Regions from separate parts of the Arthrobacter sp. Dra40 genome, predicted to be linked through region 1. Evidence: riboswitches for the same ligand, from Rfam matches in the RefSeq annotation. Region 1 holds a riboswitch; each other region holds the start of a gene.
The links. A riboswitch is a leader RNA that binds a small molecule or an ion and turns the genes downstream of it on or off. The one in region 1 is predicted to bind cyclic di-AMP.
Positions count from the first base shown of each region.

Region 2: linked by a shared signal. The riboswitch ahead of AC5RWT_RS00400 (NlpC/P60 family protein) and the one ahead of AC5RWT_RS19200 (C40 family peptidase) in region 1 are both predicted to bind cyclic di-AMP.
Region 3: linked by a shared signal. The riboswitch ahead of AC5RWT_RS00185 (M23 family metallopeptidase) and the one ahead of AC5RWT_RS19200 (C40 family peptidase) in region 1 are both predicted to bind cyclic di-AMP.

Region 1 covers NZ_JBNHHB010000052.1:23,072-25,331, forward strand. The annotation lists gene AC5RWT_RS19195 (LysR substrate-binding domain-containing protein) at 1-789, opposite strand, end outside; cyclic di-AMP (ydaO/yuaA leader) riboswitch at 1,041-1,206, shown strand; gene AC5RWT_RS19200 (C40 family peptidase) at 1,210-2,100, shown strand.
Region 2 covers NZ_JBNHHB010000001.1:76,706-78,965, reverse strand. The annotation lists gene AC5RWT_RS00405 (aldehyde dehydrogenase family protein) at 1-594, opposite strand, end outside; cyclic di-AMP (ydaO/yuaA leader) riboswitch at 1,017-1,180, shown strand; gene AC5RWT_RS00400 (NlpC/P60 family protein) at 1,185-2,084, shown strand.
Region 3 covers NZ_JBNHHB010000001.1:40,514-42,773, reverse strand. The annotation lists gene AC5RWT_RS00190 (HNH endonuclease) at 22-636, shown strand; cyclic di-AMP (ydaO/yuaA leader) riboswitch at 833-1,006, shown strand; gene AC5RWT_RS00185 (M23 family metallopeptidase) at 1,010-1,915, shown strand; gene AC5RWT_RS00180 (aldo/keto reductase) at 2,038-2,260, opposite strand, start outside.

The DNA.
Region 1 (2,260 bases):
GATCTCCACCGTGGCCAACGGCAGGCCGTCGTAGCTGTGGTTGCCCGGCGGTCGCTGCACCAGCACGGTGTAGCCGAGGCCGCGGGCCACCATGCCGCGGACGGCTTCGAAACTGGAGGAACGCCAGGCGATCTTCGGATCCAGCCCGGACAGCCGCAGGTTGACCAACTGATTGTCCCGCACGGTCGGGATGTCCAAGGAGACGAAGTCCTCGTCTGCCAGTTCCTCCAGTTTGATGCTGGTGCGGGAAGCCAGCGGATGGTCGGCAGCCAGCAGCACATAGGGCCGGCCTTCCTTGACCGTGCGCGCCTGCACGCCGGGCAACAGGTGCCGGGTGTGGGTCAGCACCGCATCCAAATAGCCCTCCTGCATCCGGTGCTGCAGCTCGGCGGCTTCCCCTTCCTCCATGGTCACCGTGAGCCGCGGATGGGGTTTGATGAAGCGTTCGCTGATGACCGGAACCCAAAAGGCCGAGAGCGTGCTGTAGCAGCCGATGGCCAGCGGGCCTACCAGTCCCTGCTGCCGTTCGATGATGCTGTTCTGCACCTCGTCGGCATGCCGGACCAGGCTGCGCACGTCGCGCAGGAACTGCTGGCCGACACCGGTCAGCGCGATTCCGCGGGACCGGTGCCGGACCATCAGCTGCGCGCCGACGATCCGTTCCAGGTCGGTCAGCGACTGTGACATGGCCGCTTGGGAGATGTGGCTGGCAGCCGCGGCCGCGGAGATCGAGCCGTGATCGGCGACTGCCACGAAGTACTGCAGCTGTTTGAGCGTGAAGTTCACCACCCCGCCAGCGTACAAGTAACCAAGGAGGGGACGCCTGACGGGCCGGATTGTTCGTCGAATGTAGCGTCGAGCGTTTGATGCAGTGGTAGTTAAACGCTGGCTGGCCGTGCCCGCGGGGAGCCGTTTTCAGGTTATCCACAGCTAACCATCAGGGCTTGGACAGTTACCGAACCGTTATGTAGTGTAATCACCACGTCGGCGATCATGCGCCGTCGTCCTCGGTGGGTATTGCCTAGCTCTGCCAGCCTTACCGAGTTCGTTCGCTAGACATCTGGCAGAGGCGGGGGACCCATTTTCTTCGGGCCCCTCTGGGGCTCTTGGGGTTAAGCCGTACGAAGTGCATGCCGCACTGCCGCACGGCCGGGTGACTCCCATCCGAACCCGACAGCTCACCTCGCAGGCATTGGGAGAGGTAATTTCTTGCTGCTCAAAAACAACCGCGCACGCCACCGTGCCACCCCGGTCCGCAACACCGCCATTGCCGGCCTGTCCAACGCCGTTTCATCCCACGCCGGCACCGTCGGTCGCGGGGCTGCCGTGGTCACTGCCGCCGGAGGCCTAATGCTGGGCGCCGGCCTGCCGGCCAACGCCGCCGCCGAGGTCAACGTCCCGACGTATGGCTCCGCCGACGCCGCGGAAACCGTTGCCGCTCCGGCGAATGCCGGCTTCGAGGTGGAGCGGGCGTCCGTAACCAGTTCGGCTGCCGGCGCCACCACCCACACCGTCGTCGCGGGCGACACTGTGGGCACCATTGCCGCCCAGTACGGCAAGAACGTGCAGGACGTGCTGGCCATCAACGGCCTGGGCGCGTACTCCATCATCTACCCGGGCGACCAGATCGCCCTGACCGGCTCCGCGCAGGGCAGCCAGGCCGTTGATGGCCAGGCAGTCCAGCTCGCCTCCTCGACGCAGGCCGCCTCGACGGATACGGCCACGGTCTCGCTGGCCAGCGCCAACATCTCGGTTGCCTCCACCGGCGGCAACAAGAGCATCGTGGACATTGCCATGTCCGGCCAGGGCACCCCCTACGTCTGGGGCGGCACCTCCACCGCCGGCTGGGACTGCTCCGGCTTCACCCAGTGGGTCTACGCCCAGGCTGGCGTTGACCTGCCCCGCCTCAGCCAGGAGCAGGGCAGTGTCCTGACGCCGACCAGCAGCCCGCAGCCGGGTGACCTGGTGGTGCAGAACGGCGGCGGCCACGTGGGCATCTACCTCGGCGACGGCAAGATGATCAGCGCGCTGAACCCGAGCCAGGGCACCATGGTGCACGACGTCCACGCCATGCCCGTTACCGGCTACTACACGATGTAGCACCCCCAAGACTCCTGGTCCGGTTACTCCCCCAACTACCGGCCCAGGACCACAGGGAAGCTCCGTCGGCCTTGCGCCGGCGGGGCTTCTCCTCTTTTAAAAGGACCGGAGGCGGCCCCGCCCGGCGAGCACCGCCGTCGTTGTCTTGTGGAGGTTCCTG
Region 2 (2,260 bases), on a different contig from region 1:
CGGCGGCAGTCCGGCGTCCAACAGGGCGTCCGCGAGGAACAGGCCGCAGGCGAGCGGTGCGTCCTCGCTGGGCTTGAGCACCACCGTATTGCCCACGGCCAGCGGGATGGCCATGGCGCGGATGCCCAAGATGAAGGGCGCGTTCCAGGGCGAGAGCGCCGCCACCACACCATAGGGCTGGCGGACCGAGAGCGAGAACTTGCCCGGCAGGTCGGTGGCGAGCACATCACCTCGCGGAGCGGTAGTGGCCGCCGCGGCCGAGCGCAGGATGTTGGCGGCCAACTGGACGTTGAAGCCGGCCCAGACCGCTACTCCCCCGACCTCTCCGGCCATCAACTCGATGCCCTGCTGCATCCGTTCCTCCAGCAGATCGGCTGCTTTGAGGAAGATTTTCGCCCGCTGAGTGGGAGGGGTGGCGGCCCAGGAGTCGAAGGCCGACGACGCCGCGTCGACGGCGCGCGTGACATCCTCCGGACCGGCGGCGGCGACGGTGGCGTAAGTGTCACCGGTGTAGGGGCTGATGTCCTCGGTGGTCTTGCCGGAAACCGCCGGGACGTGCTCGCCGTTGATGATCAGATCGCGGGTGATGGGCATGGCGCTTCATTCCTCTCCGAAGTGGCTGGGCCACGCCGCCGGCCAAGCCGAAGCGCCGGCCGTTCCCGCGGCCCGGATAATCCGGAGCCTACTCCCGCCGGCGGACTCCGACAATGGCAGTCAAGTGCCTTGTGGGAGAGGGTCGAGACGGCCCCATTTGGTGATGATGTTCACTCGGGAAGCGCGGAAATGGACCTAAAAAAGGGGTGGCGACCGCTGTCTGTTCCAAGGGATGTAGCAGTCCGGCTCTTTCGTTTCGGCGCGAAACGGGCCTTGGATCATTAAAGTTTTCGGGCTTTCAGGTTATCCACAGGTAAATTTCAGGACTTGGACAGTTATCGAACCGTTATGTAACGTAATCATCACGTCGGCGATCATAGCCGTCGTCCTCGGAAGGTATTGCTGAGCTCTGCCAACCTTCCCGAGTTAGTTCGCTAGACATCTGGCAGAGGCGGGGGACCCACTTTCCGGGCCCTCTTGGGGCCCTTGGGGTTAAGTCGCGTGGAGTGCATACCGCACTGCCGCACGACCGGGTGACTCCCATCCGAATCCGACAGCTCACCTCGTAGGCATTGGGAGAGGTTTACTTCTTGCTGCTCAAAAACAACCGTGCACGCCACCGCGCCACCCCCGTTCGCAACACCACCGTGGCTGGCCTGTCCAACGCTATTTCATCCCACGCCGGCACCGTCGGCCGCAGTGCCGCCGTTGTCACGGCCGCCGGTGGCCTGATGCTGGGCGTCGGCATGCCGGCCAACGCCGCCGCCGATGTCACCGTCCCGACCTACGGTGCAGCCGATGTGGCCGACACCGTTGCCGCCCCGGCCAACGCCGGCCTCGAGGTGGAGCGGGCCTCGGTTACCACCGAAGCTGCTTCCGACGCCGCCACCCACACCGTGGTCGCCGGCGACACCGTAGGCACGATCGCCGCCCAGTACGGGAAGAACGTGCAGGATGTGCTGGCCGCCAACGGGCTGAACGCTTACACCCTCATCTACCCGGGCGACGAGATCGCACTGACCGGTTCCGCGCAGGCCCAGTCCGGCGGCCAAGCTGCCCAGGGCGCCGGCGTAGCCACCGCGGCGACGCAGGCTGCACCGGCCGACACCGCCACGGTCTCGTTGGCCAGCGCCGACATCAAGCCTGCCTCCACCGGCGGCAACAAGAGCATCGTGGACATCGCGATGACCGGCCTGGGCACCCCCTACGTTTGGGGCGGCACCAGCACCGGTGGCTGGGACTGCTCAGGATTCACCCAGTGGGTCTACGCCCAGGTCGGCGTGGACCTGCCCCGCACCAGCCAGATGCAGGGCGGCGCCCTGACTCCGACCAGCAACCCGCAGCCGGGCGACCTGGTGGTGCAGAACGGCGGCGGCCACATCGGAATCTACTTGGGCGACGGCAAGATGATCAGCGCGCTCAACCCGAGCCAGGGCACCTTGGTGCACGACGTGAGCGCCATGCCGGTAACCGGGTACTACACCATCTAGCACCCACAGTCTCCTGGGCCGGTTATTCCCCCAACGGCCGGGCCAGGATCACAGGGAGCCCCGTCGGCCATGCGCCGGCGGGGCCTCTCCTCTTTAATGGCGTTTAAAGGCGGGGCATCCTCTTCGACCGCGCCCCTGGATTCAAGAGGTTTATCGCTCGTCCTCTCCTCTTTAAC
Region 3 (2,260 bases), on a different contig from region 1:
TGGGGGACTTCGGATGGGCAGATGTCTGAACTGGGGATGATCTACTGGTCGCGGCGGATCACGCTGTGGGCCTTGGTCGCGGCCTTGGCGTGGCTGGCCTATGCAGTGGTCTCGGCGCTCCTGGGTACCGAGCTGCTGCAAGGGATCCGGCAGCTTTTCACGGGCGGCGCCCCCGCGGCGTTACTCCAGGCGGCTTGGCCTGTGCTGGGCTGGATCGGAGCGCCTGTCCTTGTCTTGGTGGCAGTCGCCGTTGCCGTACGCATCCGCCGCTCCCGCGATGTGCGCCGCAGGGATCCGCTGCGCACATTTAACCGGCAGCAACGCCGCGAAGGGCTGGCGCGTGCCGGCGGCCAGTGCGAACTGGAGGTTGGGCCGCACCGCCGTTGCCCCAACCCGGCCACCACCGGCGACCACTTCTTCCCTTGGAAGAAAGGCGGGGCCACCGTGATGACCAATTTCGTGGCGGCCTGCGCAAGCTGCGACCGGCGCAAGGGCACATCGATTCCCTCGCCACAGTCCCGGCAGCAGCTGGAGGAACGGCGGCGCAGCTACTTTCCGGCCGGCGTTCCGGTTCAGGCCGGCGAGCGCAATGAGATTTCCGGCCGCACGCACACAGCTGCCTGGTTGATGGGCTGAGCTACCGCTACTGGCGGTCAGACCGGCGGCCTGGACGTTGGGCGCCCCGTACCCGCTCGCAACCCTGCCGCACTCCGGGTGATAAGGAACACGGATAACGAAGTTGTAACACCGCGTGTCGCTCCCGTAAATTGGATGGTGTTCCTACTATGAAGGTGGGCGCCCGGTCCGCCCGTCGAACCCTGCCGGCGGACCGTAAGATATCGAGCTTTATGTCGAAGGCAGGGGCGGAGGAACCACGTACGGTGCTTGGGGGCACCATGGGGTGAAGTCCTCAGAGGCAGGCCGGCTTCCCGCGGCTATGCCGGCAGGACCGAGTGAACTCTCGCTCGAATCCGACAGCTAACTTCGCAGGCGCATGAGAGGAATACCTGTGAACACCCCTGTCCGCGGTCGTCGCCGTTCCGACACCCGTACGTCTCCCCTTTCCCTGATCTCTCGCGCTTTCGGCGAGCCCGAAGGCCGCCGCCGCGCAGAAGCGCCCGCCGCGGCTCACGCGGTTGCCCGCAAGGCAGGCATTGCGGCCGCAACAGCCGGCATGCTGGCCGTGATTGCCATCCCGGTCGCCCATGCAGGTGGCGCGGACGAGTTGGTTCGCGCCGATCGCGTGTCCAGCAACAGTGCGGTCAGCGTCCAAGCCACCAAGGATGCCGACCTTCGGTTCGACCGGCCCTGGGCCGCCAGCAAGGCCGCCCAGGAAGAGATCAAGGTTGCCGCCGCGTCCGCCGAGAAGAAGAAGGCGGCAGCGGACAAGAAGGCCGCAGCCGATCAGAAGGCCGCAGCGGACAAGAAGGCAAAGGCCCAGGCTGCCGCCAAGAAGAAGGCAGCCGCCATCGCTGCAGCGAAGAAGGCGGACGCAGCCAAGGCCAAGACCGCCGGCTTCGCGACCGGCAGCCTGAAGGCCCCCATTCCACACATGAAACAGACTTCCGGCTTCGGCTACCGCCTGAATCCGATCACCGGCGCGGCCGGCGAACTGCACACCGGCATCGACTACGCGATGGGCTGCGGCACCCCGGTCAACGCTTCCGACGGCGGCAAGGTGGTTGAGGCCGGCTGGCAGGTCGGCGGCGGCGGAAACCGCATTGTGGTCGAGCACCGCGGCGGCTTGAAGACCACCTACAACCACCTGCAGTCCATCGGCGTTTCGCTGGGCCAGAAGGTTGCCCAGGGCGAGCGCATCGGCGAGCTGGGCACCACCGGCAACTCCACCGGCTGCCACCTGCACTTCGAGGTTGTGAAGGACGGCCAGACCGTGGATCCGGCAGGCTGGCTCTAAACCCCACAGCAACGACGGCGGAGCTTCCGCTACCTGACGGCGATGCCCACCCCGGTGAACTGATCACAGGCGGTGGGCATCGCCGTCGCTCGTTTGAGAGTCGCTCGCTTGAGGAGGAGTGCTCAGGCGAAGGACTGCGACGCTTGGTCCAAGGCGGAAACCTCGTCGGCGGTCAGCTGCACATCCGCGGCAGCCATCAGATCCGGCAACTGCTGCGGCGTCCGGGCGCTGGCCAGCGGCGCGGTGATGCCTGGCTTGCTGAGCAGCCAGGCGAGCGCCGCCGTCGTGATGGAGATCCCGCGGGAGGAGGCGACCGTTTCCACGGCGTCCACCACTGCAAAGCCC